3 regions of the Bradyrhizobium sp. USDA 4486 genome follow, and region 2 is predicted to be linked to each of the others. Evidence: predicted binding sites of a transcription regulator. Region 2 holds the regulator's gene; each other region holds the start of a gene.
The links. Region 2 encodes PhoB, which activates phosphate uptake and scavenging genes when phosphate is short. Its sites were predicted from a motif close to TGTCATNNANCTGTCAT; they were not measured.
Positions count from the first base shown of each region.

Region 1: the regulator PhoB is predicted to act here: its motif matches at 5,734-5,750, upstream of phnF (phosphonate metabolism transcriptional regulator PhnF).
Region 3: the regulator PhoB is predicted to act here: its motif matches at 5,730-5,746, upstream of ACVWY3_RS04025 (UDP-2,3-diacylglucosamine diphosphatase).

Region 1 is NZ_JBSRZV010000001.1:6,999,256-7,009,002, forward strand. Features, by position in the region: gene ACVWY3_RS33000 (alpha-D-ribose 1-methylphosphonate 5-triphosphate diphosphatase) at 1-397, opposite strand, end outside; gene ACVWY3_RS33005 (transferase hexapeptide repeat family protein) at 394-1,053, opposite strand; gene phnC (phosphonate ABC transporter ATP-binding protein) at 1,227-2,036, shown strand; gene phnD (phosphonate ABC transporter substrate-binding protein) at 2,101-3,036, shown strand; gene phnE (phosphonate ABC transporter, permease protein PhnE) at 3,116-4,000, shown strand; gene phnE (phosphonate ABC transporter, permease protein PhnE) at 4,048-4,842, shown strand; gene phnF (phosphonate metabolism transcriptional regulator PhnF) at 4,971-5,699, opposite strand; gene phnG (phosphonate C-P lyase system protein PhnG) at 5,820-6,284, shown strand; gene phnH (phosphonate C-P lyase system protein PhnH) at 6,289-6,897, shown strand; gene ACVWY3_RS33045 (carbon-phosphorus lyase complex subunit PhnI) at 6,901-8,016, shown strand; gene ACVWY3_RS33050 (alpha-D-ribose 1-methylphosphonate 5-phosphate C-P-lyase PhnJ) at 8,013-8,909, shown strand; gene phnK (phosphonate C-P lyase system protein PhnK) at 8,902-9,699, shown strand; gene phnL (phosphonate C-P lyase system protein PhnL) at 9,722-9,747, shown strand, end outside.
Region 2 is NZ_JBSRZV010000001.1:6,836,783-6,846,529, forward strand. Features, by position in the region: gene pstC (phosphate ABC transporter permease subunit PstC) at 104-1,093, shown strand; gene pstA (phosphate ABC transporter permease PstA) at 1,095-1,940, shown strand; gene pstB (phosphate ABC transporter ATP-binding protein PstB) at 1,937-2,755, shown strand; gene phoU (phosphate signaling complex protein PhoU) at 2,767-3,483, shown strand; gene phoB (phosphate regulon transcriptional regulator PhoB) at 3,506-4,213, shown strand; gene ACVWY3_RS32265 (GcrA family cell cycle regulator) at 4,315-4,827, opposite strand; gene ACVWY3_RS32270 (acetylornithine transaminase) at 5,284-6,486, shown strand; gene argF (ornithine carbamoyltransferase) at 6,486-7,409, shown strand; gene ACVWY3_RS32280 (Hsp33 family molecular chaperone) at 7,717-8,724, shown strand; gene apaG (Co2+/Mg2+ efflux protein ApaG) at 8,891-9,295, opposite strand; gene ACVWY3_RS32290 (OpgC domain-containing protein) at 9,466-9,747, shown strand, end outside.
Region 3 is NZ_JBSRZV010000001.1:830,345-840,091, forward strand. Features, by position in the region: gene ACVWY3_RS03995 (cystathionine gamma-synthase family protein) at 1-20, shown strand, start outside; gene ACVWY3_RS04000 (CHRD domain-containing protein) at 283-699, opposite strand; gene ACVWY3_RS04005 (c-type cytochrome) at 854-1,780, shown strand; gene ACVWY3_RS04010 (Lrp/AsnC family transcriptional regulator) at 1,951-2,196, opposite strand; gene ACVWY3_RS04015 (PAS domain S-box protein) at 2,445-4,424, opposite strand; gene thiD (bifunctional hydroxymethylpyrimidine kinase/phosphomethylpyrimidine kinase) at 4,752-5,552, shown strand; gene ACVWY3_RS04025 (UDP-2,3-diacylglucosamine diphosphatase) at 5,770-6,582, shown strand; gene ACVWY3_RS04030 (glycosyltransferase family 4 protein) at 6,596-7,684, shown strand; gene ACVWY3_RS04035 (threonine/serine dehydratase) at 7,749-8,732, shown strand; gene ACVWY3_RS04040 (caspase family protein) at 9,019-9,747, opposite strand, start outside.

The sequences.
Region 1 (9,747 bases), 160 kb from region 2:
AGCGGGTGTCGGCGGCGAATTGCGGACGCTGGCGTTCGATCGCCTCCATCAGGCCGCGGGCATTGTCGGCGCTGCGAAGGCCCGGCTCCCACGAGCAGGTGGTGGCGTGGAACACCGTGGTAATGCCGTTGCTGATCGCCTGGCGATCGCTGTCGGCGAGCGCGACGTCGATCGGGAAGTCGACGCCGGCGCGCGGCATCATCTGCCGCTCGAAGGCATCGCCATGCAGGTCGACGATGCCGGGCAGCACCAGGAGATCGCGCGCATCGATCGCAAGCCGCGCCCGGCCGCGCGAGGCATCGACCTCGGCGATATCAGTTCCAGACACGAGAAGGGACGTCTCGACGAGCTCGGTGCCGATCAGGGCCCGGCCGCCCTCAAGGAAGATGTCTGTCACGCGACCGCGCTTCGTTTGCTGGTTGTGGAATTCGACCGTGCTTCGTATGTCGCGAGGAAATCTTCAATCCCGAGTTTGCGGAAATTAGGCAGCGCCTCACGCAATTTGTCGTGATCCCAATCCCACCACGCCAGCTTTGCGAGCCGTCCGGCGATTTCTTCCGGGAATCGCCGCCGCACGATGCGCGCAGGATTGCCGGCGACGATGGTGTAGGCCGGCACGTCCTTGCTGACAATGGCGCCGGCCGCGATCACCGCGCCGGTGCCGATGTTGCGCCCTGGCAGCACGATGGCGCCATGGCCGATCCAGACGTCATGGCCGATATGGACGTGATGCTGGCGCCGCCAGTCGAAGAACTCGATGTCGTCGCTCTCGCCTTCGAAATAGGCGCTGGAACGATAGGTGAAGTGCGCTTGCGCGGGGCGATGCATCGGATGATTGCCCGGATTGATCCGCGTCATCGCCGCGATCGAGCAGAACTTCCCGATCGTCGTGTAGGTGATCTGGGCGTCGTTCACGACATAGGAGTAATCGCCCATCGCCACTTCATGCAGGATGGTGCGCGCACCGACCTCTGTATAGGCGCCGAGCCTGGTTTCATGCAGCTTTGCGGACGGATCGATGGTCGGTTGAACCGAAAGCTTCTGACCGGCCATGTTACGTCCGTAATGCGAGGGCGGGCACTCCTCTTCGAGCGGCTTGATGACGATGTCATGACGAAGCGATGACAGGGGACGAGCTGTGTAGGATCGCCGCACCGCACTGCGCGTGTCACACAAGTGTCAAGCGCCGGCGTTAGCGGTGGGCTCCAGCTACTCTGGAGCCCTGCATGCTGGTGGTTGAAGGCCTGACGTGCCGCTTCGGCGCAAAAGCCGCGGTGGACGACGCTTCGTTTCAAATTTCCCCCGGCGGCTTCGTCGGCGTGATCGGGCGCTCCGGCGCCGGCAAATCGACCCTGCTGCGGACCATCAACCGTCTCGTCACGCCGACGCAGGGCCGCATCCTGTTCGACGGTCTGGACGTTTCCGCGTTGCGCGGCAAGGAGCTGCGGCAGTGGCGGGCGCGTTCGGCCATGATCTTCCAGCAGTTCAACCTGGTCGGCCGGCTCGATGTGCTGACCAATGTCTTGATGGGGCGCCTCGCCACCATTCCGGCCTGGCGCTCGCTCTCGCAGATCTGGCCCGAGCAGGACAAGGCGCTGGCGATGTCCGCGCTCGAGCAGTTCGACATTGCCTCGCTCGCCGCCCAGCGCGCCGACCAGCTCTCCGGCGGTCAGCAGCAGCGCGTCGCCATCGCCCGCGCCCTGGTGCAGCAGCCCGACATTATCCTCGCCGACGAGCCGATCGCCTCGCTCGACCCGCGCAACACCAAGATCGTGATGGATGCGCTTTTGCGCATCAACAAGCACTTCGGCATCACCGTGCTCTGCAACCTGCATTCGCTCGATCTGGCGCGCACCTACTGCGATCGCCTGATCGGCATGGCAGCGGGCCGCGTTGTGTTCGATGGCGCGCCGTCGGCGCTGACCGACCACGTTGCGCGCGAGCTCTACGATCTCGAAGCCGCCGACGTCATGGGCGGCACCCCTGTCCCTGCGCCCGAGGGCGTTCCGGCGCTTGGAACTGCCGCGGCCGCCTGAGCCGCGCCACCTGTTGAGTTTGCCAGTTTCGCGTCAACCGATTTCCAACGATCAAGAGGGTATCATGATCACTCGCAGATTAGTTCTTGCCGGCGCTGCCGCGCTCGCTTTCGCCTCGTCGGCCTCCGCCGAAGACTGGAAAGCCAAATATCCCGAGCTGACCTTTGCGGTCGTTCCGGCGGAGAACGCCTCCGGCGTCACCGAGCGCTGGACCCCGTTCGTGGAATATCTCTCGAAGCAGCTCGGCGTGAAGGTCACGCTGCGCATCGCCAACGACTACGCGGCCGTGATCGAAGGCCAGCGCGCCGGCAACATCCATATCGCGAGCTACGGCTCGGCCTCGTTCGCCCGCGCTCGCCTCACCGGCGTCAAGACCGACGCCTTCGCCAACGACATCAACGCCGACGGCTCGACCGGCTACTACTCGGTGTTCTTCGTCAAGGCGAGCAGCCCCTTTAAGAAGGTCGACGACCTCAAGGGCAAGAATCTCGGCCTCGTCGACCCGAATTCGACTTCCGGCAACAACGTGCCGCGTTTCGAGCTCGACAAGATGGGTATCGCAGACGCCGACAGCTATTTCAGCAAGGTCGTCTTCACCGGCAGCCACGAGAATGCCATGCTGGCGCTGGCGCAGGGCACGGTTGACGTCGCGGCCAATCAGTGGACCAGCGACGACGACTCCACGCTGGCGCAGATGCTGACCAAGGGCATGCTGAAGAACGCCGACGGCTCGGCGATGAAGAAGGATGATTTCCGCATCATCCACAAGTCGGCGCCGATCATCAACGGCCCCTATGCCTACAACTCGGACCTGCCGGAAGATGCCAAGGCTGCGATCGCCAAGGCGTTCTTCGACGCGCCGGCCAAGGACAAGGCCGCGTTCGAGCGCCTGTCGGATGGCCAGAAGAAGGGGTTTCATCCCGCCACCACCAAGGACTGGGATGGCACGATCGAGCTGATCAAGTTCGTCGATGCGCTGCGTAAGAAGAAGGCGTCCTGAGCTTTCGGGACGAGCCACTTGAGCCGGGTCGACGGACCCGGCTCTTTCTCTTTTTTGACCGATCACCGTTCCTGATCCGATGACCGTCGCGGTTTCGATCCTCCCCGAGCAGCAGCTGGCCGCGCTCAACGCCGCCTATCGCCAGGCGGTTGCGCGCAAGCGGATCCGCCTTCTGTTCGGAGTCGTGATCTTCGCCGCGGCGCTGGTTCTCGCCGGCATCGGCGCCGAGGTGAATTTGCGCACGCTGTTCACCTATTTCGGCAACTTCATCAGCTATTTCGACCGCATCCTCACGCTCGACAATGGCCAGCGGGTCTGGACCGATTTCGGCGAGTGGCTCTGGGGCTGGCGTAAATGGCTGAAGATGCTGCGCGAGACCCTGCTGATCTCCTATGTCGGCACGCTGACCGGCGCGACCTTGGCCTTTGCCCTGAACTTCTTCGCTGCCGAAAACACCTCGCCGTCGTCCTGGCTGCGCTTCGTGGTCCGCCGCCTGCTCGAATTCGCGCGCACTGTGCCCGGCATCGTGTTCGCGCTGGTTTTCGTGATCGCCTTCGGGCTCGGGCCGATGGCCGGCGTGCTCGCGATTGCGATCCACTCCACCGGCGCGCTCGGCAAGCTGTTTTCCGAGATCGTCGAGAATGCCGACATGAAGCCGGTCGAAGGCATCCGCTCGACCGGCGCGGGCTGGCTCGCCTGCATGCGCTTTGCCATCCTGCCGCAGGTCACGGCCGGCTATGCCAGCTACGCGCTGCTGCGTTTCGAGATCAATGTCCGCGAGGCCTCGGTGATGGGGTTCGTCGGTGCCGGCGGCATCGGGCAGGAGCTCGTGGTCGCCATCCGCAAGTTCTACTACTCCGACGTCAGCGCGATCCTCCTGTTCATCATCATCACCGTCTTCATCATCGACATCACCACCGGCTGGCTGCGCGGCCGCCTGTTCGGCAAGGAGGCGCGGACGTGACGCCGCAGGAGGTCGATACGCGCGAGATGCGAGCGCGCTACCCCGAAATGTTCGACCGGCCGGCATCGACGCGGCTCGCGATGCCGGCGATGATCGTTGCGGCGTTCGCGATCCTCATCTACGGCCTCGTCGATCTCGATTTCTCGCCCTCGCGGTTCTTCGCCGGCCTCAGCCAGCTCGGCTGGATCAGCCCGATGATGATCCCGCCGGATCCCGGCTCCTCGCTGCCGGCCTACCTGAAGGCGCTCGGCGAGACGCTCTCGATCGCGCTGCTCGGCACCACGCTCGCCGCATTGTTCGCGCTGCCGGTCAGCCTGTTCGCCGCGCGCAACGTCATCCCCTCGCGGATCCTGCGCTTTCCCGTACGCCGCTTCCTCGATTCGATCCGCGGCGTCGATACGCTGATCTGGGCGCTGGTATGGATCAACGTGGTCGGACTCGGCCCGTTCGCCGGCGTGCTCGCCATCGCCGTGTCGGATTTCGGCGCGTTCGGAAAACTGTTTTCGGAGGCGATCGAAGGCGCCGACCAGAAGCAGGTCGAAGGCATCCGTGCCTCCGGCGGCAGCGCGCTGCACGAGATCCGTTTTGGTCTGTTGCCGCAGGTGCTGCCTGTGATCGCAGGGCAGGTGCTCTACTTCATCGAATCCAACACCCGCTCGGCCACCATCATCGGCATCGTCGGCGCCGGCGGCATCGGCCTCCAGGTCGCCGAGCAGATCCGCGTGTTGGAATGGCAGAAGGTGTCGTTCCTGATCCTGATGATCCTCGTCGCCGTCTCCGCGATCGATTTCATCTCGGGCAAGCTTCGGTTTGCCATTATCGGGCGTAGGGCGGTCGCCTAAGCACAGGTGCCGTAGAGGTGGGCAAAGCGAAGCGTGCCCACCACTTCTCGCGAATCTTGCAAAGATGGTGGGCACGGCGCTGTCGCGCCTTTGCCCACCCTACGGCTCCGGTTTTGCGGAGACAGTCGCTACGACTCCACCAGAAACTCCACCCGCTCGGCCGCAAACCGCGAGTGCTTGGTCACCAGCGGCTTGCCGCCGAGATCATGGTCGGTGGCATCCACCACCAGGATCGGCCGGCCCAGCGGCAGGTCGAGCCGCGCGGCGTCGGTGGCATCGACGATACCCGCGGTGATGCGCGTCGCGCCGCGGCGATAGTCGCGCACGCCGAAATGCTCGAGCAGCTTCGTCATCGAGCGCGTCTCGGCGAACACCTCGCCGGCGCCGGGGAACAGTTCCGCTGACAGCCAGGTGGTGGAGACGCAGATCGGCGTGCGGTCGGCAAGCCGGATCGCCTCGATCCTCACCAGGGGCGCGCCGGCCTTGAGGCCGAGTTCCCGCGCCAGCTCGCGCGTCGCCACGTCATCTGTCGCCTCGATCAGCCGCCCATGCGGTTCGCGGCCCTCGGCGCCGACGATCTCGGAGAAGCGCGTGCGCGAGCGCAAGGGATAAGCGAGCTTCTGCGCCTCGACATAGGTGCCGCTGCCGCGTTCGGCGCGCACGAGGCCGCGCTCGGCGAGCGCCGCGAGCGCGCGCCGCACGGTGTGGCGGTTCACGCGATAGGTTTCGGCGATCTCCATCTCGCCCGGCAATTTGTCGCCGGCCGCAAAGCGGCCGTCGGCAATGCCGCGTTCGATGCCGTCGGCGACGAGGCGCCACAGCGCGACGCCTGAGGAGGCGGTGTCCTGCATACTCATGTCGCCGGAAAGCCTACTCCAGAAATCACACGTTTGTCACGAAACAGTCATGGCGCTTCCGTATCAAGTTGTCTATTATCATAGACAACTTAGATTCGGCAAGTTGTGTCGAAAAGTTCGGTGGATCAGGTGACCCAGCACAACAACCAGCAAGCCCAGCGCCAGGCCGCGATGGCCGTGCTGGCGCATGCGGAGGCGGGCGAGATCGCCGCCCGCCTCCGCGCTATCGCGTTGCCCGATCATCGGGATCTGCGCGCGCCGGAGAACGGCCTCGTGATGCTGCGCGGGCGCGTCGGCGGCGACGGCGCGCCGTTCAATCTCGGCGAAGCCACGGTGTCGCGTGCCGCGGTGCGGCTTGCGAGCGGCGAGGTCGGCTTCGGCTACACGCTCGGACGCGACGGCGACAAGGCGCGGCTGATCGCGTTGTGCGATGCGCTGATGCAGTCGCGCGATTTCGCCGCCGCCGTCGAGCGCGACGTAATCGCGCCGTTGCGCGAGCAGCTTATGGTCGAGCGCAGGCAGGTGGCGGAAGAGACCGCCGCGACGAAGGTTGATTTCTACACCATGGTGCGCGGTGAGGGGTGAGACCATGACCACGATTGCGGAATTGCCGCCGGGGTTCGCCGACAAGGTGTTGTCGGCCCAATCGACCTTTCGCTCGGTGATGGATGCGATGGCGCGGCCGGGCTCGGTCCAGCGCATCGTGCCGATGGCGGGCGCGCCGGGCATGATGATGCGCGGCACGGCCGCGATCGCGCTCACGCTGTTCGATCACGACACGCCGCTCTGGCTCGATGCGCGGTTGGCGGAAAGCTCCGACGTGACGAAGTGGCTGAAGTTCCACACCGGTGCGCCGGTGATCCAGGATAACTCGATTGCGAGCTTCGCGCTGATCGGCGATGGCGTCCTGCTGCCGGCGCTGGAGCGCTTCGCGCTCGGCACCAATGAATATCCGGATCGTTCGACCACGGTGATCATCCAGGTCGAGAGCCTCGATTCCGGCCGCGCCTTCGAGCTGCGCGGCCCCGGTATCGACGGCGTCGCGACGCTCCAGGCCTCGATCAAGCCGACCGATTTATTCGACCGTCTGAAGTTCAACGAGACGCTGTTTCCGCGCGGCATCGACGTGGTGCTGGTCGCCGATGATGCCGTGGTTGCGATCCCGCGCACGACGCGCGTCGCGAACAAGGGAAGCTGAAGCATGTATGTCGCAGTCAAAGGCGGCGAACGCGCCATCGAGAACGCCCATCGCCTGCTCGCAAATGCCAGGCGCGGCGATCAAAGCGTTCCGGAGGTCACTCTCGACCAGATCTCGGAGCAGCTCGGCCTTGCCGTCGATCGCGTCATGAGCGAGGGCTCGCTCTATGACCGCGAACTCGCGGCGCTCGCGATCAAGCAGGCGCGCGGCGACCTGATCGAGGCGATCTTCCTGGTTCGCGCCTTCCGCGCCACCCTGCCGCGCTTCGGTGTCAGCGAGCCGGTCGACACCGGCGCGATGCGCGTTCAGCGGCGGGTGTCCTCGACCTTCAAGGATATCCCCGGCGGCCAGATCTTAGGTCCGACTTTCGATTATACGCATCGCCTGCTAGATCCTGCGCTTGCCGAAGGCTTCGTGCCGGAGCCGCCCGCGACGGCCGAAGCCTCGAGCGCGGCAACGCCGCGCGTGACCGACATTCTCGGCCGCGACGGATTGATCGAATCCTCGCCGCCGGCCGAAGAAGGCGCTACCGTCGGCGATCTCACCCGCGAGCCGCTGAACTTTCCGGCGGATCGCGATTTGCGTCTGCAAAACCTCGCGCGCGGTGACGAAGGCTTCCTGCTCGCGATGGGCTACTCGACCCAGCGCGGCTATGGCCGCAACCATCCCTTCGCCGGCGAGATCCGCTTCGGCGAGGTCGAGGTCGAATTCTTCGCCGAGGAGGTCGGCTTCGCGGTGCCGCTCGGCTCCATCGAGCTCACCGAGTGCCAGATGGTCAACCAGTTCAAGGGCTCGGCGACCGAAGCGCCGTGCTTCACCCGCGGCTACGGTCTCGCTTTCGGCCAGAGCGAGCGCAAGACCATGTCGATGGCGCTGGTCGACCGCGCGCTGCGCGCCCGCGAGCTGGGTGAAGAGGCCCTGGCCCCCGCGCAAGATGAAGAATTCGTGATGTCGCATTCGGACAACGTCCAGGCGACCGGCTTCGTCGAGCATCTGAAGCTGCCGCACTACGTCGACTTCCAGTCCGAGCTCGGGCTCTTGCGCAAGCTCCGCCAAGAATTTTCCAGAGCGTTTGCCGACGCCAACGCCCCCGATGCCATGAAGGAGGCCGCGGAATGAACGCGCCCGCCTACAATTTCGCCTATCTCGACGAGCAGACCAAGCGGATGATCCGCCGCGCGATCCTCAAGGCGATCGCGATCCCCGGCTATCAGGTGCCGTTCGCCAGCCGCGAGATGCCCATGCCCTATGGCTGGGGCACCGGCGGCGTGCAGGTGACGGCCGCGATCCTCGGTCCCCAAGACGTGCTCAAGGTGATCGACCAGGGCTCCGACGACACTACCAACGCGATCTCAATCCGCAAATTCTTCGCCAAGACCGCGGGCGTTGCCACGACGACCGCGACGGACGAGGCAACGGTGATCCAGACCCGTCACCGCATTCCGGAGACGACGCTGCGCGCGAACCAGGTGCTGGTGTATCAGGTGCCGATCCCGGAACCCTTACGCTTCCTCGAGCCGCGCGAGACCGAGACGCGGCGCATGCATGCGCTCGCCGAATACGGCCTGATGCACGTCAAGCTCTACGAGGACATCGCCCGCTTCGGCCACATCGCGACCGCCTATGCCTATCCGGTGAAGGTCAATGCGCGCTATGTGATGGATCCGTCGCCGACGCCGAAATTCGACAATCCCAAGATGGACAATTGCGCGGCGCTGCAGCTGTTCGGCGCCGGCCGCGAGAAGCGCATCTACGCGATTCCGCCTTACACCCGGGTGGTGTCGCTCGATTTCGAGGATCACCCGTTCGAACCGTACCGCTTCAACGCGCCCTGCGCGCTGTGCGGCGCCGAAAATTCCTATCTCGACGAGATCGTCACCGACGACAAGGGCGGCCGGATGTTCGTCTGCTCCGACACCGACTATTGCGAGGGCCGCCAGGCCGCTGGCCATCACGGCAGCCTCAGCGCCGCGCCGTACAAGGAGAAGGCGCAGGGGAGTTCACATGGCTGATCTCGACACGCTTGAAGACGACCAGCCGCTGCTGGTGGCGGAATCCCTCGGCAAGTCCTATGGCCGCATCGCAGCGTGCCGCGACGTGTCGTTCGCGCTCTATCCCGGCGAGGTGCTGGCGATCGTCGGCGAGTCCGGCTCGGGCAAATCGACGCTGCTGCAGATGCTGTCGGGCCAGCTCGCGCCGACCGCCGGCCGGGTGTCGTATCGGATGCGCGATGGTATCACCCGCGACCTCACGACCCTGGGTGAGGCCGAGCGCCGCTTCCTGTTCCGCACCGATTGGGGCTATGTGCACCAGGATCCAGCGCAGGGCCTGCGCATGGCGGTCTCGGCCGGCGCCAATGTCGGCGAGCGGCTGATGGCGGTGGGCTGGAACCACTATGGCCGCATCCGCAACACTGCGTCGGACTGGCTCACCCGCGTCGAGATCGACACCGCGCGCATCGATGATGCGCCGCGTACCTATTCCGGGGGCATGCGCCAGCGCCTCCAAATCGCGCGCAACCTCGTCACCGAGCCGCGGCTGGTGTTCATGGACGAGCCGACCGGCGGCCTCGATGTCTCCGTGCAGGCGCGCCTGCTCGACCTCTTGCGCAGCCTCGTCGCCGAGCTGCACCTTGCTGTCATCATTGTCACCCACGATCTCGCGGTCGCGCGCCTGTTGTCACACCGCGTGATGGTGATGAAGGGCGGCCGCGTCATCGAGACCGGCCTCACCGACCAGGTGCTCGATGATCCCCGCGAGCCTTACACCCAGCTCCTCGTCTCCTCGATTCTGCCGCCATAAGCCTTCCAACATGAGTTCTCCGATGACCGCGATGATCGACATCACCGA
Region 2 (9,747 bases):
GGACCTCAAAGACGTCCGCTCCGGATCGGCCTCGCGCTGCATCCGGAGCGCAGCACCGACAACAAGCGTATATAAACAGGTACAGGGGATCGGCGTGGCAGAGATGGCTGTCGAGAGCAATGTAGTTGATGCCGCCGGACCGTACGATCGCGCCAAGGCGTTGAGCGCGTTCAAGCTCGGTGACCTCACCTTCTACTGGATCACGCGGCTCAGCGCGATCTCCGTGCTGCTGATCCTCGGCGGCATCATCGTTTCGCTGATCGTCGGTGCCTTCCCGGCGATGAAGGAATACGGCCTCTCGTTCCTGTGGACGCAGCGCTGGGCGCCGTCGGCAGATCCCCCCGTGCTCGGCGCGCTCGGCCCGATCTACGGCACGCTCGTCACCTCGTTCATCGCGATGCTGATCGCCATTCCGGTCGGTCTCGGCATCGCCATCTTCCTCACCGAGCTGTGCCCGCAATGGGCGCGCCGCCCGATCGGCATGGCAATCGAGCTGCTCGCCGGCATCCCCTCGATCATCTACGGCATGTGGGGCTTCTTCGTGCTGGGCCCGTTCCTGGCCAACACCTACCAGCCGTTCATGATCAAGATCTCCGACGGCATCCCCGTGCTCGGCGCGATCTTCGCCGGTCCCCCGTCCTATCTCAGCCTGTTCAATGCCTCGCTGATCCTCGCCATCATGGTGCTGCCCTTCATCACCTCGATCTCGGTCGACGTGTTCAAGACGGTGCCGCCGGTGCTGAAGGAAGCGGCCTACGGCGTCGGCTGCACCACCTGGGAAGTCGTCCGCAGCGTGGTGATCCCCTACACCCGCGTCGGCGTCATCGGCGGCGTCATGCTGGCGCTCGGCCGCGCGCTCGGCGAGACCATGGCGGTGACCTTCATCATCGGCAACTCGTTCCGCATCTCCTCGTCGATCTTCGCCCCGGGCACCACGATCTCGGCGGCGATCGCGTCCGAGTTCGCCGAAAGCGACGGCCTGCACCAGTCCGGCCTGATCCTTCTCGGCCTCCTGCTGTTCGTGCTCACGTTCTTCGTGCTCGCCGCCGCGCGCCTGATGCTGCTGCGTCTCGAAAAGAAGGCGGGGAAGTAACATGAACCCGATTTACGCACGCCGCCGCCGCATGGACATCGTCATCCGTGCGCTCTGCCTTGCCGCCGCCGCCTTCGGCGTCACCTGGCTCGCGCTGATCCTGCTGACGCTGCTCTACAACGGCCTGACCGGGCTCAACCTCCAGGTCTTCACCGAAAACACCCCGCCGCCCGGCTCGACCGAGGGCGGCCTCCTCAACGCCATCGTCGGCTCGCTGATCATGACCGCGCTCGGCGTCGGCATCGGCGCGCCGCTCGGCCTGTTCGCGGGCACCTATCTCGCCGAGTACGGCCGCAACGACAAGCTGACCTCGGTGATCCGTTTCATCAACGACATCCTGCTGTCGGCGCCCTCGATCATCATCGGCCTGTTCATCTACGGCGCGGTCGTGGTGCCGATGCGCGGCTTCTCGGCCATCGCCGGCTGCCTCGCGCTCGCCGTGATCGTCATTCCGGTGGTGCTGCGCACGACCGAGGACATGCTGCTGCTGGTGCCGAACGCATTGCGCGAGGCTGCCTCCGCGCTCGGTCTGCCGCGCTCGCTGGTGATCAAGCGCATCGCCTATCGCGCGGCGCGCTCGGGCCTCATCACCGGCGTGATGCTGGCCACCGCCCGCGTCGCCGGCGAGACCGCGCCGCTGCTCTTCACCGCGCTGTCGAACCAGTTCTTCAGCCTGAGCCTGAACAAGACGATGGCCAACCTGCCGGTGACCATCAACAACTTCGTGCAGAGCCCCTATGCCTACTGGAAGCAGCTCGCCTGGAGCGGCGCCCTGCTGATCACGTTGACCGTGCTTGCCCTGAACATTGGCGCGCGCATCCTGAGCGCCGAGAGGACCGCAAAATGAGCGATATGTCAGTTACCGTCAGTACGCCCGTTCAGCACGGCTCGCAGCCGCTGCCCGAGGCCCCGGCCAAGGTGACGGTGCGCAACCTCAACTTCTATTACGGCGAGCACCACGCGCTGAAGAACATCAACCTGACGCTCGGCACCAATCGCGTCACGGCGTTCATCGGCCCGTCGGGCTGCGGCAAGTCGACCCTACTGCGCATCTTCAACCGGATGTACGACCTCTACCCGGGCCAGCGCGCCACCGGCCAGCTGATGCTCGACCAGACCAACATCCTCGACCCCAAGCTGGACCTCAACCTGCTGCGCGCCCGCGTCGGCATGGTGTTCCAGAAGCCGACGCCGTTCCCGATGACGATCTACGAGAACATCGCGTTTGGCATCCGTCTCTATGAGAAGATCTCGAAGTCCGAGATGGACGACCGCGTCGAGAAGGCGCTGCGCGGCGGCGCGCTGTGGAACGAGGTCAAGGACAAGCTCAATGCGTCCGGCCTCTCGCTCTCCGGCGGCCAGCAGCAGCGCCTCTGCATCGCCCGCACCGTCGCGGTGCGGCCCGAGGTGATCCTGTTCGACGAGCCCTGCTCGGCGCTCGACCCGATCTCGACCGCCAAGGTCGAAGAGCTGATCCAGGAGCTGTCCGAGAACTACACGATCGCGATCGTCACCCACAACATGCAGCAGGCGGCCCGCGTCTCCGACAAGACCGCCTTCATGTATCTCGGCGAGTTGATCGAGTTCGACGATACCAGCAAGATATTCACTTCGCCGAGCGATCGGCGCACGCAGGATTACATCACCGGCCGGTTCGGCTGAGGAGACGGGATATGGGTTCTGAACATACCGCAAAGGCCTTCGACACCGACCTCCAGGAGCTCACCCGCCTGGTCGCCGAGATGGGCGGCCTCGCCGAGCGCATGATCGTCGATTCCGTCGACGCGCTGATCCGTCGCGACGTCGTGCTCGGCCAGCGCGTGGTCGCGACCGACGCCGAGATCGACGCGCTCCAGAAGAAGATCGAGGAGCGCGCCGTGCTCACCATCGCCCGCCGCCAGCCGATGGCGGTGGACCTGCGCGAGATCGTCGGCGCCATGCGCGTCGCCACCGATCTCGAGCGCATCGGCGATCTCGCCAAGAACATGGGCAAGCGCGTCGCGGCGCTGGAGACGGACTTTCATCCGCTGAAGCTGTTCCGCGGCCTCGAGCACATGACCGACCTCGTGCAGCAGCAGGTCAAGTCGGTGCTGGACGCCTATGCCGCGCACGACCTGCCGGCGGCGATGGCGGTGTGGAAGGGCGACGAGGAAGTCGACGCCATCTGCACCTCTCTGTTCCGCGAGCTTCTCACCTATATGATGGAGGATCCGCGCAACATCTCGTTCTGCATTCACCTGATGTTCTGCGCCAAGAACATCGAGCGCATCGGTGACCATGCCACCAACATCGCCGAGACCGTGTTCTACATGATCGAGGGCCAGGCGATCACCGACAAGCGGCCGAAGGGTGACATGACGACCTTTGCCACGACGATCCCGAATAGCTGAAGAGTCAAGGAGCGACGACACCATGGGCGCGCGCATTATGGTGGTTGAAGACGAGGAAGCTCTCACCGAGCTGCTTCGCTACAACCTCGAAGGCGATGGCTATGACGTCGAGACGGTGATGCGCGGTGACGACGCCGACACCCGTCTCAAGGAGCACATCCCCGACCTGATCGTGCTCGACTGGATGCTGCCGGGCCTCTCCGGCATCGAGCTGTGCCGACGGCTGCGCACCCGCCCGGAGACCAAGCAGCTTCCGATCATCATGCTGACCGCGCGCGGCGAGGAGAGCGAGCGGGTGCGGGGTCTTGCGACCGGCGCCGACGATTACATCGTCAAGCCGTTCTCCGTGCCGGAGCTGCTGGCGCGCGTGAAGGGCCTCTTGCGGCGCGCGAGCCCGGAGCGGCTCGCAACCGTGCTCGCCTATGGCGACATCGAGCTCGACCGCGACAAGCGTCGCGTCGCGCGCTCGGGCCGGCCGATCGATCTCGGTCCGACCGAATATCGCCTGCTGGAGTTCTTCCTCGAGCACCCCGGCCGCGTGTTCTCGCGCGAGCAGCTGCTCGACAGCGTCTGGGGCCGCGACATCTACATCGACGAACGCACCGTCGACGTGCATATCGGCCGTCTGCGCAAGCTGCTCAATCTCGGCCGCGAGCAGGACCCGATCCGCACCGTCCGCGGCGCCGGCTACGCGCTGGACGATCGCTTCGCGAAAGCGGAGCAGACGTAAGAACGGCTGCAAGCGAGCAAAATAAAAGCGTGCCGAGCGGCGCGCTTTTTTGCTTCGGATCGTCCCGGCCGCGTGCCGGGACGATGTCGTTGAAGCAGTGCTCAGCGCGTGCCCGGCTTCGCGGGCGCGCGGCGGCGATCCGCCGCCGGCTGGTAGGCGACGCGCGAGTGCTGCGCGCAATAGGGCAGGCCGGAGAGCGCCTTGCCGCCGCAGAAGAAGAAATCCGGGCTCGATGGATCGCCGACCGGCCAGTGGCAGGTCGCCTCGTTCAGCTCCAGGAGCGACAGCCGCTGGCTCATCGGCACCACGTTGTCGTAGGTGACCGGCTCGGCCTCCACCTCGACCTCGAAGGCCTGCGCCAGCGCGGTGTTGCCGCGCGAGATCGGGCGGCTCACGCGCATCATGTGCTGCGCGGGACGCGCCTTGCGCGGCCGGGGCGCGGCCGACGAGGGGCTCTTGGCGCGGCCGGACAGGCCGAGCCTGTGCACTTTGCCGATCACGGCATTGCGGGTCACATTGCCGAGCTCGGCCGCGATCTGGCTGGCCGAAAGTCCGGCCTCCCAGAGCTTCTTCAGCTGCTCGACGCGATCATCGGACCAGGTCAAAACCGTCATTGCACCCTTTCCCTCGCTGCCGGCCAGCCATCCTGGGGCCTCACAGCGAATGCCTAAGCCTTGAAAAACCCGTGCCGCCAGAATCCCTTAAGGCTCGCCGGGCACACAAGGTGCGCCCGAACGTTTACGCCGGTACATGAGGACTCTTGGGATCAGAACTGCTGCACGAGATGTCGTATCTGACAGTCCAAACGCTACAATATGGCGTGACTCGCGCGCAAGAGTCCGCCGACTCGCTTCCACATGTTCCGTGGTGAAAAATCCCGCAAAATCGGCACCGCAAGACTACGGATTCAGCGTTTCCTGGGGCTTTTCGGGCGGCATTGACACCCGTCTCACCAAGCATAAGATAGTCGTGCGTGCCGCCCTTAAAAGGCGGCACGTTTCGTTTTCCGGGCCGGTCAATGGTGCGTTGCGCAACGCACTCAGGCCGTCCGCAACATCCAAGTGATCGTCATGACCAACAGCGCCGCGCCGCATTTGCTCCCCGTTTTCGCCAGGGCCGACCTCGGTTTCGAGCGCGGCGAAGGCTGCTGGCTGATCGCGACCAACGGCGAGCGCTATCTCGACTTCACATCGGGCGTCGCGGTGAATGCGCTCGGCCATGCTCATCCCGCGCTGGTCAAGGCGCTGCAGGAGCAGGCGACGAAGCTCTGGCACATGTCGAACCTGTTCCAGAGCCCCGATGGCGAGAAGCTCGCCGCGCGCCTATGCAGCGAGAGCTTTGCGGATTTCGTTTTCTTCTGCAATTCCGGCGCCGAGGCGCTGGAGGGCGTGATCAAGCTGGTCCGCCATCATCACTTCTCCAAGGGTCATCCCGAGCGCTACCGCATCATCACCTTCGAAGGCGCCTTCCACGGCCGCACGCTGGCAACGCTGGCTGCGACGGGAGCTGCAAAATATCTCGAAGGTTTCGGCCCGCCGATGGACGGTTTCGACCAGGTGCCGCATGGCGACATCGAGGCCGTAAAGAAGGCGATCGGTCCGCAGACCGCCGGCATCCTGATCGAGCCGATCCAGGGTGAGGGCGGCGTGCGTTCGTCGCCGCCCGCCTTCCTCAAGGCGTTGCGCCAGCTCTGCGACGAGAAGGGCCTGCTGCTCGCGTTCGACGAGGTGCAGACCGGAATGGGCCGCACCGGCGATCTGTTCGCGCATCGGCGCACCGGCGTCACGCCTGACGTGATGTCGCTGGCGAAAGCGCTCGGCGGCGGCTTCCCGATTGGCGCAGTGCTGGCGACCGCGGAGGCGGCGGCTGGCATGGGCCCCGGCTCGCATGGTTCGACCTTCGGCGGCAATCCGCTCGCGATCTCGGCTGCGAACGCCGTTCTCGACGTCATGCTCAAGCCCGGCTTTTTCGATCACGTGCAGAAGATGTCGCTGCTGCTCAAGCAGAAGCTCGCCTCCGTGATCGACCGTCACCCCGACGTCGTCAGCGAGGTGCGCGGCGAGGGGCTCCTGATCGGCATCAAGGCCGTGGTGCCCTCCGCCGATCTGGTCGCAGCGCTGCGCAACGAAAAATTGCTCACCGTCGGCGCCGGCGACAATGTCGTGCGTTTCCTGCCGCCTCTGGTCGTCACAGAAGCCGAGATCGAGGATAGCGTCGTGCGGCTCGAGCGCGCCTGCACGGCCCTTGCCGCCAACAAGCGGGCGGCAAGCTGATGAGCAGTTCACCCAAGCATTTCCTCGATATCAACGAGCTGCCGCTCACCGAGCTCAAGCGCATGCTTGCCGCATCCTCCGCGATGAAGGCGAAGCAGAAGGCGCACCAGCCGGTGAAGCCGCTCGAAGGCAAGACGCTGGCCATGATCTTCGAGCGTCCCTCGACTCGCACCCGCGTTTCGTTCGACGTCGCCATGCGCCAGCTCGGCGGCGAGCCCATCATGCTCACCGGAGCCGAGATGCAGCTCGGCCGTGGCGAGACCATCGCCGACACTGCGCGCGTGCTGTCGCGCTATGTCGATGCCATCATGATCCGCATCCTCAACCACGAGGCGCTGCTCGAGCTTGCGCAACATGCGACCGTGCCCGTCATCAACGGCCTGACGCGGCGTTCGCATCCCTGCCAGGTGATGGCCGACCTCATGACATATGAGGAGCATCGGGGCCCGATCGAGGGCCGGACGGTGGCCTGGACCGGCGACGACAACAACGTGCTGGCGTCCTGGGCTCACGCCGCCGAGCGCTTCAAGTTCAAGCTCAACGTCGCAACGCCCCCGGAGCTCGCGCCGAAGAAGGTGATGCGCGACTGGATCAAGGCGACGAATGCGCCGATCGTGCTCGGCACCGATCCTGAGGCCGCCGTGAAGGGCGCCGACTGCGTCGTCACCGATACCTGGGTGTCGATGGGCGACAAGGAAGGCGAGCACCGGCACAACGTGCTCAAGCCCTATCAGGTCAATGCCAAGCTGATGTCGCTCGCCAAGCCAGACGCGCTGTTCATGCACTGCCTGCCGGCCCACCGCGGCGAGGAGGTCACGGATGACGTGATCGACGGCCCGCAATCGGTCGTGTTCGACGAGGCTGAAAACCGCCTGCACGCGCAGAAGGGCATTCTGGCCTGGTGCTTCGACGCGGTGACGTAATCTCGCCGAAGCCCCGGCGGTCGCCTCACAGATCGTTGTCCCTGCGAACGCACTGCGAACGCAGGGGCTACCGCGGAATCTCTCGCGCGGCGGACGCTAAAGGCCGACAGTCTTCGCCAAACCCAGGCCTGCGGTCATGCGTATCGGGTTCGCGCTTTCGCCTTCGCTCTTCGAGCTTCGGCGGACAAGTCGCGCGCCCCGGGACGACATCGAATCTGCAGGATCGTGTGCGATCATGACTGCATCCGGAACACACCGCCCCTCGCGGCCCTTCCATTCCACCACCTCCGACCCCAGATAAAGCGCCATGGTTTTCCAATCCCCTGACATGAAGACCGGGCCTGAAGGCCCGGTTCGCGCGCCATCAGCGGTTCCGATCGATGACGCCGTGCTGCCCTACGAGGTCGACGCGCTCGACGTGCGCGGTCGCCTGGTGCGGCTCGGGCCCGCGCTCGATGAGATCCTGACCAAGCACGATTATCCGGCGCCGGTCGGCAAGCTGCTCGGCGAGGCCATCGTGCTGACGACGCTGCTCGGCTCGGCGCTGAAATTCGAGGGCCGCTTCATCCTCCAGGCCCAGACCGACGGTCCGGTGTCGTTCCTGGTGGTGGACTACCAGGCGCCGGATCGCCTGCGCGCCTATGCGCGCTTCGATGCCGCGCGCCTTGGTGTCGCCAAGGACTCCGGCACGCTGCTCGGCCGCGGTCATCTCGCCATGACCATCGACCAGGGTCCCGACATGAGCCGTTACCAGGGTCTGGTCGCGCTCGACGGCGGTAGTCTGGAAGACGCCGCTCACGAATATTTCCTGCGCTCCGAGCAGATCCCGACCAAGGTGCGCCTTGCGGTCGGCGAGGAGTGGCGCAGTAGCGATGGCGGCAAGCATCGCTGGCGCGCCGGCGGCATGCTGATGCAGTTTCTGCCGAAAGCCCCGGAGCGCGCGCGGCAGGCCGACCTGCATCCCGGCGATGCCCCTGAAGGCGCCGAAGTGCACAGCGTTGCCGAGGACGACGCCTGGGTTGAGGCACGCTCACTGATCGAGACCGTGGAGGATGTCGAGCTGATCGATCCCGAGCTGTCCGGCGAGCGGCTGCTTTACCGCCTCTTCCACGAGCGCGGCGTGCGCGTGTTCAAGCCGTTGTCTCTCAAGGCGCAATGCTCCTGCTCGCGAGATGCGGTCGCGTCCATGCTGAAGAGTTTTTCGCCGGACGATCGCGCCGCGATGGTCAAGGACGACAAGGTCGTCGTGACCTGCGAGTTCTGCAGCTCGGTGTACCAGTTCACGCCGCATGAGGCGGGTGTGGAGGACGCGTAAGGCGTCTGTTGTTTTCGTATTGCACCCACTCAGGGTCATCGCCCGCGAAGGCAGGCGACCCAGTGCTCCGAGACGGTGGTGATGGAAGCGAGAGGCTGCGGCGTACTGGATGCCCCCGGTCAAGCCGGGGCATGACAGTTGTGAGCGTTGCGGCGAACTGCGCGTCCTAGTTCAGCACCCGCTTGCTGTCCGGGCTGTCCAACGAGAATGTCGGCACCTCGATCTCGAAGCGTTCGCCGCTTTCGCTGACCATCTGGTAGCGGCCGGTCATGAAGCCGGAGGCGGTCGAGAGCGGGACGCCCGAGGTGTATTCGAAGCGCTCGCCAGGAGCCAGGATCGGCTGTTCGCCGACGACCCCCTCGCCCTTCACCTCCTGCTGGCGGCCGGAGGCGTCGGTGATGATCCAGTGCCGCGTCTTGAGCTGCACGGTCTCGTCGCCCGAATTGGTGATGACGATGGTGTAGGACCAGAAAAAGCGCGAGCGGTCGGCCGACGACTGCTCCGGAACAAAGTTCGGCTCGACGGTCACTTCGATCTGACGGGTCACGGCGCGGTACATGGCTGCCATCATAACGAAATCCGGGTCCGGAACCAAACGCCTGAGGCGGTTTTCGCGACATCGTCCCGCCAGAATTCGCAAGGAAGTAGACCCCAAATGTGATCCGGCCGCTTTGCGAGACGATGGCCGGACCTGTAAACTCCTTCATGCGTCGCGACTTGCGCAAGGGTTTCTAGGCCCCAATGACCATTGCCGACCAAGTGACGGGATCGATCGCGGGAACCGCAAAACCGCGCGCGGCCGCGCCGGCCATCTCGCTGCCCGCCATCGGCGAGCGCGAGTTGCGGCTCGACCTGTTCCGCGGCCTCGCGTTGTGGCTGATTTTCATCGACCATCTGCCGCCGAGCCTTCTGACCTGGTTCACGATCCGCAATTACGGCTTCAGCGACGCCACCGAGATCTTCATCTTCATCTCCGGCTACACCGCCGCCTTCGTCTACGGCCGGGCGATGCTGGAGAGCGGC
Region 3 (9,747 bases), 6.0 Mb from region 2:
AGGCGCTGAACGCCGCCTGATCTGCGCGCAAAGGCGTTCCGCGTATGTCGCGAGGGAAAACCGCTTCGCACTTTTCCAGATCATGCTCAAAGCGGATTGGACATGATCGCTGCGGCCGCCTCGTTGCTCTGTGCACCGGAGGGCTGCCGCACGAGGCAGACAAGGCAGGAGTGCCGGAATTGCCAGACTGCGACATGCCGCTCGAATCGAAAAGCCGGACGCGCCTGCCGCGCGCCCGGCCTTTGCCGATGAAGGAGACTTGGCCTACGAAGCAAGCTTGCCTTACTTCGTCACCTGTCCGCGGATCTCGCCGCCCGGATTGGCCGCGGTGTGAATGTTGACGTAGAGCTTGCCGGCGAGGAGATCGGCGGCCTGGGTCTCGGTCAGCGTCGCCGAGCCCTCGACCGGGCTCGAGGCTGCATTCGGGATCGGCACCATGACGCCGGCGTTCTTGCCGGCCTCGGCCGGCCCATGGAAATGCGCGGCGGTGGCGGGACCGGACAGGCCGGAATAAGTGAGCTTCCAGGACAGCTTCTTGCTGGCGGCGTCATAGTCGAGATCCGCCGTCCCCGTGCCGCTGCTGGTCGTTGCCGGCACCTCGGACTTGCCGTCGAGCGTTGCCTTCAGCTTTTCGGCGCTGGCCGAGCCTGCAAAAGCCAAAGTGCCGAGCGCGAACACGGCGATCACGATCTTGTTCATGACATTCTCCCTGGTGATCTCGTTGGATTGCCAAACTTTCAACAGCCGCCGTTTCAGTTTATTCCCGTTGGCGCGCGGGACGGACTAAATTCTTCGTGGCTGGAGCCGCGCGGAGAGAGGTCTTAGGCTTGCCGCAACCGCGTAGATGGACCTGATGTTGCAACGAACAATGATCGCGGCGCTGCTCGCAGCAATCGCAGCGGGTGGCGTCTATTGGTGGCTCAGCGCGCCGGTGGTGGCGGCCGTGGGCCCCGCGCCGACCCATGTGGCGAACCTTGCCAATGGCGAGGTGATGTTCAACGCCGGCGGCTGCGCGTCCTGCCATGCCGTTCCCGGCCAGGACGATCGCCTCAGGCTCGGCGGTGGCGTCGCGATCAAGTCGCCGTTCGGAACGTTCTACGCGCCGAACATCTCGCCCGATCCGACCGATGGCATCGGCAAATGGCGAGAGGCCGATTTCGTCAACGCGGTGATGCACGGGGTCTCGCCCAGCGGGCAGCATTACTTTCCCGCCTTTCCCTACACCTCCTATCAGCATGCCAGGCGCGAGGACGTGCTCGATCTCTTCGCCTATCTGAAAACGCTGCCGCCAGTTGCAGGCAGGGTGCGCGACCATGACGTTCGCTTTCCCTTCGACATCCGCCGCAACATCGGTATCTGGAAATTCCTGTTCATGGACGGCAAGCCGTTCGTCGCCGACCCCAGCAAATCGCCGCAGTGGAATCGCGGCGCCTATCTCGTCAACAGCTTTGGCCATTGCGCCGAGTGCCACAGCCCGCGCAACGCGCTCGGCGGCATCATCTCGGGCGAGCGCTTTGCCGGCGGTCCCAATCCGGAAGGCGAGGGCTGGGTGCCCAACATCACGCAGAAACGGCTCGGTGAATGGAGCGCGAAGGATATCGCCTATTTCCTCAAGACCGGCGAACTGCCCGACGGCGACAGCGTCGGCGGCGCCATGACGCGCGTGATCAAGAACACCTCGCAATTGCCGGACGAGGATCTCGCGGCGATGGCGGAGTACATCAAATCGCTGCCGCCGGTGGACGGCCCGACGCCGCCCAAGCGCAAGGCAACAAGCTAAAGTGGGATGAGTTTTGGTTGTATCGATGCGGCTCAGGACTGAGCGCCGCGGCCCCTCACCCGGATTGCTGAGGCGCGATTGCGCGCCATAGCAATTCGACCTCCGACGGGGAGAGGTGCACTACAGACAGCCCGCCGAACCTAATTGCATCGTGCTCTGGCGCCGCCGTGCTAGCCCGTGCCGAACGCCTTGAAGGTGATGATGGTGAGGGTGTCCTGGATGCCCGGCAGCACCTGCACCTTCTCGTTGATGAAGTGGCCGATGTCGGTGTCCTTGTCGACGTAGAACTTCACCAGCAAATCGTAATGGCCGGCGGTGGAATAGATCTCGGAGGCGATCTCGGCTTCGGCGAGCGCATTGGCGACCGTGTAGGACTGGCCGAGCTTGCATTTGATCTGGACGAAGAAGGGAACCATTGCAGTCACTCCGAAGGCATAGTGTTCCGGCTAATAGGCCAAAAGCGGCCGGGATTAGCAAGCGGGCTTGTCGGCCGCGGGGACATGCCGCCCGCGGCCATCCTTCGAGACGCCCGCCTGCGGCGGGCCCTTAGGATGAGGTCCTGTTTCGCGGCGAGATATCAGACCTTCATGGTGAGGAGCCCGCCAAAGCGGGCGTCTCGAACCACGCAGGCCCGAGCACGTTCGGCAGCCTCCGATCGACGGGTCTACGTGATCACGGACGCCGCGGCGAATGCGTCCCTGAGCCGCTGCGCGAGCTCGGCCTTCCGATAGGGCTTGGTCAGCACGATCGCCTGCGTATGCGCGCGGCCCTGCTCGACCAGGGTCTCCAGCGCGTAGCCGGAGGTGAACAGGACCGGAAGACCTGGGCGAATCCGCCGCGCCTGATCGGCGAGTTCCCAGCCGCTCATGCCGCCGGGCATCACGATGTCCGTGAACAGCAAGTCGATGCCGGGATCGGTGCGCAGCCGCTGCAACGCCTCCTTGCCGTTGACCGCGGCAACGACGCTGTAGCCGAGCGCTTCCACCCGGCGGATGGCGGAGGAGCGGACGAACGGATCGTCCTCGGCGATCAGGATCGTCTCATATCCGCGTGGCGCTGCGTCCTCGCCATCCGCGACGTCAGCCTGCGATTGTCCCGCGTCGGCGCGCGGCAAATAGATCCGGACCGTCGTCCCCAGGCCCACCTCGCTGTAGATCGAGACATGGCCGTCGGATTGCTTGGCGAAGCCGTAGACCATGCTCAGCCCGAGGCCAGAACCCTTGCCGACCTCCTTGGTGGTGAAGAACGGCTCGAAGGCGCGTTCGATGATGTCAGGCGTCATGCCTTCGCCGTCATCGGTGACCGCGATCATGGCGTAGCTGCCGGATGCGACTTCGGGATGAAGGGCACGATAGTCCTCGTCGATCGCAGCCAGCTCCGTGCTCAGCGTCAGATGTCCTCCCGACGGCATGGCATCCTGCGCGTTGAGCGCAAGGTTCAGCACGGCGGATTCGAGCTGGGCGCGGTCCGCAAAGGCCAGAATCGTGCCGGGCCCGGAGGCGGTCCTGATCTCGATGTCCTCGCGCAAGGTGCGCTTGAGCAGCTTGAACATGGACTCGAGCAGGTTGCGGCAATCGATCGTCTGCGGCTGGAGCAGCTGGCGGCGGCTGAACGCGAGCAGCCGCTGCGTCAGCTCGGCGCCGCGTTCGCCCGACAGGCAGATGTCGTCGGCAAATCGCCGCAGGTCGGGCCTTGCCTTGAGCTGCTCGCTCAGATGCTCGGCGTTGCCGATCATGACGGTGAGCAGATTATTGAAGTCGTGCGCGATGCCGCCGGAGAGCTGACCGACCGTCTCCATCTTCTGCGCCTGCTGGAGCTGCTGCTCGGTCAGCTTGCGCGCGGTGAGGTCGTGGACGATGCCGACGAAGATCAACTCGCCATCCTGCCGGGCTTGGCCGACCGACAGGTTCATCGGGAAGGTCGAGCCATCCTTGCGCAGGCCGACGGCCTCGCCGCCGGTCGCAAACTGCCTCGCGCGGCGGTCGGGCGCCGCGTCCGCGCCTGAAATCAGCATGCTGACATTCCGGTTCATCACCTCGCCGGCCTCGTAGCCGAACAGGCGCTCGCAGGCCGGGTTGAACAGCAGGATGCGGTCCTGGGAATCGAACAGGATGACGCCGTCGACCGCGGTCTCGACGATCGCGGTGAGGCGCACCACGCTCTCGCGCATCGCGCGCTGGGCTTCGCTGACCTGCTTGAGCAGCAGCGTTGCGTCCCGGGTCTTGATCTCCTCCTCCTCGAGCGCGGCCTGGACCTGCCGCAGCTCGAACGGAGAGGGGATCGTCAGGATCTTCGGCAGCAGCGGCCAGAGCGCGCCGGCAGTGAAGATGGAGGCTGCGGCCGTGACCGCCTTGACGAGGCCCTCGATGCCGTAGACCGGGACCCAGAGCGTGTAGATCGCCAGCACGTGCGTCAGGCCGCAGGCCATGATGAAGATCGCGAACGCCCAATAGACCCAGCCGAATTTGAGGTCGCGCCGCTTGGTGACGAGAATGGCAAGGGCAAACGGGATCGAGAAATAGGCCGCCGCGATGATCGCGTCGGAGACGACATGGAGCCAGATCAGTTCGGGTTCCCACAGCAGGCAGATGCCGTGCGCCGCGAACATCGAGGAGTCGAGGATACGTTCGAGAAAGGCCCACACGGTTCCACCCCCAAGCTGGCATTCAACGCCCTCGCGGGCCGCGGCGGCCCGCTTCACTGGCGCCGTTGGACGGGTCCCGCCGCCCAACCTCTCACGCATGGACGCACACGCCGAACGCGAGACCATACCAAGGGGACGGCGCGGTTGCATTTTGCAAGCCCGCACGATTGCGGGGCGCCGATGCCGCGCCGGATCGGCTCCACCTGATTCGGGGGGCCGTCGGCACAGCGAATCACGACTGCCCGCGGCCCGCAACGCTTGCTGGCGTTCTCCGGCCGCGCTAGGACAGGCCATGGCGCTGTCCGTATCAAGCAGATGTCTCCCGCGATGACGACGCCGGTCGCGCTCACCATCGCCGGCTCCGATTCGAGCGGCGGCGCCGGCATCCAGGCGGACCTGAAGACCTTTGCTGCGCTCGGCGTCTACGGCGCCTCCGCCATCACGGCGCTGACGGCGCAGAACACGCGCGGCGTCACCGGCATTCACGCGGTGCCGGCCGATTTCGTCACGGCTCAGATCGACGCGGTGTTCTCCGATCTCGAGGTCGGCGCGGTGAAGATCGGCATGGTCGCCCAGGCCGCCAGCATCGCTGCGATCGCGGCCGCGCTGACGCGGTGGAAGCCCGGCCATATCGTGCTCGATCCCGTGATGGTCGCGACCTCCGGCGACCGCCTGCTGGCGTCCGAAGCCGTCGACGCGCTGCGCACGAAACTGATGCCGCTCGCCTCGCTGATCACGCCCAACCTGCCGGAAGCCGCCGCGCTGCTCGAAGAGCCGGTCGCGGCGAGCGAGGCCGAGATCGAGCGCCAGGGCCGCCGCCTGCTGGCACTCGGCTGCCGCGCGGTGCTGATCAAGGGCGGGCACGGCGAGGGCAGCGAGAGCATCGACTATCTCGTCGATTCCAGGAAAACGGTCGCACTTGCCGCGCCGCGCGTTGTCACACGCAATACCCATGGCACTGGCTGCTCGCTGTCGTCGGCGATTGCGGCCGGGCTTGCCAAGGGCGAGGCTCTCGAGCGTGCCGTGCAGAGCGCCAAGGCCTGGATCAGCGCGGCGATCGCCGCCGCCGACCGCTTCAGCGTCGGCCACGGCCACGGGCCGATCCACCATTTCCACAAGATCTATTGACGTCGCCCTCGTGCGGCGCGGCGGCTCCCGGCGTTAACCAACAGCGCCTTTGGGGTTCCGTAGCTTTGCGGGCGATCTCCACCGCTTCATGTCGCCTGATTGTCGCATGCGACTGATATTCGCGGAGAGGGCGAGGCATGGTTTGATTCGTATCTGAGGGCGCCTCAAAGTTTCAGTCGTCATCCCCCTGTCACGGGAAATTGTTACGGGCGGTCGCATGGGAAGTTACGATGTGAGTGACGAGAGCCCGGAGCGGCGCTTTCGCACGTTGTTCATCTCCGACGTTCATCTCGGAGCCCGCGGTTCGCAAGCCGATCTTCTGCTCGACTTCCTGCGCTACCACGATGCCGATACGATCTATCTCGTGGGCGACATCGTCGATGGTTGGGCGCTGAAATCGAGCTGGCACTGGCCGCAATCGCATAACGATCTCGTCCAGAAGCTGCTGCGCAAGGCGCGCAAGGGCGCCAAGATCATCTACGTGCCCGGCAATCACGACGAGTTCCTGCGCAACTATTACGGCACGCATTTCGGCGGCATCGACGTCGTCGAGAACACCGTCCACACCGGCGTGGACGGCAAGCGTTACCTCGTCATCCACGGCGACATCTTCGACCTCGTGGTGCAGAACGCGCGCTGGCTCGCCCATCTCGGCGACAAGGCCTACGACTTCGCGATCCAGATGAATCGCTTCGTCAACTTCTTCCGCCGCATGTTCGGCGTGCCGTATTGGTCGCTGTCGCAATGGGCCAAGCAGAAGGTCAAGAACGCGGTGAACTATATCGGCGCGTTCGAGCAGGCGCTCTCCGCCGAAGCACGGCGCCATGACGCCGACGGCGTGATCTGCGGCCATATCCACTACGCCGTGATCCGCGACGAGGCTGGCATCCGCTACATGAATTGCGGCGACTGGGTCGAGAGCTGCACCGCGCTGGTCGAGCACGACGACGGCCATTTCGAGATCATCACCTGGGCCGACCAGCTGCGGAAGCCGGCGCAGGTTCCGCAGGTGGCAGCCAGAGCTGCGTAACAGAGGCGGCTTGATGCGCATCCTGGTCGCGACCGACGCCTGGCACCCGCAAGTCAACGGTGTGGTTCGGACGCTGACCAAGCTCGCAGAGGCCGCCAAAGGGCTTAACGTCGAAGGTCTTAACGTCGAAGGTCTTTGCGTCAAAGGTCTTGGCGTCGAGTTTACATTCCTGACGCCGCAATCGTTCCGCACCTTCGCAATGCCGAGCTATCGCGACGTGCGGCTCGCGATGCCGCGACCGGCGCGGATCGCCAAGCTGATCGAGGAGGCACGCCCCGACAGCATCCATATCGCGACCGAAGGGCCGATCGGCTTGATGGTCCGCCGCTATTGTCGCCAGCGTAAACTGCCGTTCACGACCAGCTTCCACACCCGTTTTCCCGAATATGTCCGCGCCCGCGTGCCGGTGCCGGGCTCGCTGATCTGGCGGGCGCTGCGCCGCTTTCATGCGCCGAGCCGCGCCGTGATGGCGGCCACGCCGGCGCTCGCGTGCGAATTGACCGAGCGCGGTTTCGACAATGTCGTGCTGTGGCCGCGCGGCGTCGACACGCACTTGTTCCATCCGCGCGCCATCGACCTCTGCCTGCCCGCGCCGGTGTTCCTCTCGGTCGGCCGCGTCGCGGTGGAGAAGAATCTCGAAGCCTTCCTGGAGCTCGACCTTCCCGGCACCAAGGTCGTCGTCGGCGACGGCCCGGCGCGCGCCTCGCTGGAAGACGCCTATCCCGATGCGATTTTCCTCGGGGAGAAGCACGGCGAGGCACTGGCGGAGATCTATGCCGCGGCCGACGTGTTCGTGTTTCCGAGCAAGACCGACACGTTCGGTCTTGTCCTGCTGGAGGCGCTCGCAAGCGGCCTGCCGGTTGCGGCCTTTCCGGTGAAGGGCCCGCGCGACGTGATCGGCGATGCGCCGGTCGGCGCGCTCGATCACGACCTGCGCAGCGCCTGTTTTGCGGCGCTCGGCATCTCCCGGCAGGACTGCGTCGAGTTCGCTGCCAACTACACCTGGGAGGCCTCGGCCCGGGTGTTCATCGACAGCATCCAGGCGGTCGGCGCGGTGCTGTCAGACCGGAACGGGACGGAGACGGCACGCTTCGTTGCCTGAGGGTGCGGGTCCCTCGCGCGGAGGTGTCTTGCCCGGGGCTCATTGGCCGCGATAAAGTTCCGACATGACCGAACAGCTCCTCCCGATCGGCCCTGCCGACATCGATGCCGCAGCGCGCGTGATCGCGCCCTTCGCCATCCGCACCCCGCTGTTGTCCTTTCCCGTGCTCAACGAGCGCGTCGGTGCCAAGGTGTTCCTGAAGCCGGAGATGCTCCAGCGCACCGGCTCTTTCAAGTTCCGCGGCGCCTTCAACAAGGTGTTCTCGATCCCGCAGGACAAGCGCGCCGGCGGCGTGGTCGCGTTCTCCTCCGGCAACCATGCCCAGGGCGTGGCGGCGGCGGCAAAAATCCTCGACATGCAGGCGACCATCGTGATGCCGGCAGACGCCCCGCTGTCGAAGCGCGAGCGCACCAAGTCCTACGGCGCCGAGGTCGTGCTGTACGACCGCGACAAGGACGACCGCGAGGCCATCTCGCGCGGCATCGCCGAGAAGCGCGGCGCGACCTTGGTCAAACCCTATGACGATCCCTTCGTGATCGCAGGTCAGGGCACCGCCGGCCGCGAGATCGCGGAGGACATGGCGGCGCTCGGCGTTGCCCCCGACATCGTGGTCGCGCCGGCCTCCGGCGGCGGCCTCATCGCAGGCGTCGCAACCGCCGTGAAGGCGCGCTATCCGCAGGCCGAGATCGTGGTGGCCGAGCCCGAGGCCTTCGACGATCACGGCATCTCGCTCACCGCCGGCCATCGCGAGCCGCATCCACCCGCGGGCCGTACCATCTGCGACGCTCTGATGGCGCTGATGCCGGGCGAGATGACCTTCGCGATCAACAGCAAGCTGCTCGCGCGCGGCGTCACTGCGTCGGACAAGGAAGTCGGCGCGGCCGTCGGCTTTGCCTATCGCGAGCTGAAGCTCGTGGTCGAGCCGGGCGGCGCGGTGGGTCTTGCCGCGCTGCTGGCGGGTCGCCTCGATGTCGCCGGCAAGAACGTCGTCATCGTTCTCTCCGGCGGCAATGTCGATGCGGATCTGTTCGCCGAGCTGGTGGCTTGATCCTCTATTCGACGTGATCCACCTCTTCCCGTCGGGAAGCAATCGCATATGAGATGAGTGTTGGGCACGCTGATTGCGTCCACGGCGTCATGGCCGGGCTTGTCCGGGCTTGACCCGGCCATCCACGCCTTTCCTGACGGCACGAAGAACGTGGATGCCCGGGACAAGCCCGGTCATGACGACCTCTTCCAAGTCTGCAAGGGCTGCGAGAACCCGTGTTCCCCGACATGAAGAGGGCAGAGCGTTGCCGCTCTGCCCCTTTGTCGTGTGTGCGCTGTCCGTGCGATCAGTGCATGAAGCCGCCGCGGCGATTGTTTCCGACATTGTTCATGCTTGGCGCCTGATTCATCGACTGGCGGAAGTTGTTGCCGCCATTGTTGATCATGCGGTTGGTCGTGTTGAATTGCGGGCGGTTGCTGTTCTGCTGGTTGTTCTGCGCCTGCACCTTGTTCACCGGATTGTTGTTGAGCTTCACGATCGCGGTGTTGCCGTTGTTGATGTGGATCGGGTTGGTCTGCGTCTGGACGATTGGCTTCGTCTCGATCGTCGAGCCGCCCTTGCCGACATTGACCGGTATGCTCACGATCTTGCCGGGGTTGGCATTGTTGGTGCCGGCATTAGTGCTGCCATTTTGGTTGTTGGTCGCAGGCAGGGTGACGATCTTGCTGGTACCGCCACTATTGCCGGTCGTGTTGGTCGGCACAGGCAGGGTGACGATCTTGCCCGGATTCTGTGACGGCGCGCCGTTCGGCTGGTTGCTGCCGGCGGGCAGGTTGACGATCTGGCCGCCATTGCCGAGCTTGCCGATCACATTGCTGTCGACCGGCTTCTGCACGACCGGCAAATTGCCGTTCGCTTGCGCACCGCCATTGCCCTGCATCAGCGGCATGTATTTGGGCTCGCCGAGATTGCCGACCTTGAATGTCGGGGCAATGTTCTGCGGCGCGAGGAACTTGGTCGCCTGCATCAGCGGGATCTGCTTCGGCTGCGCTGCGAGCTTCAATGCGGACGAGCC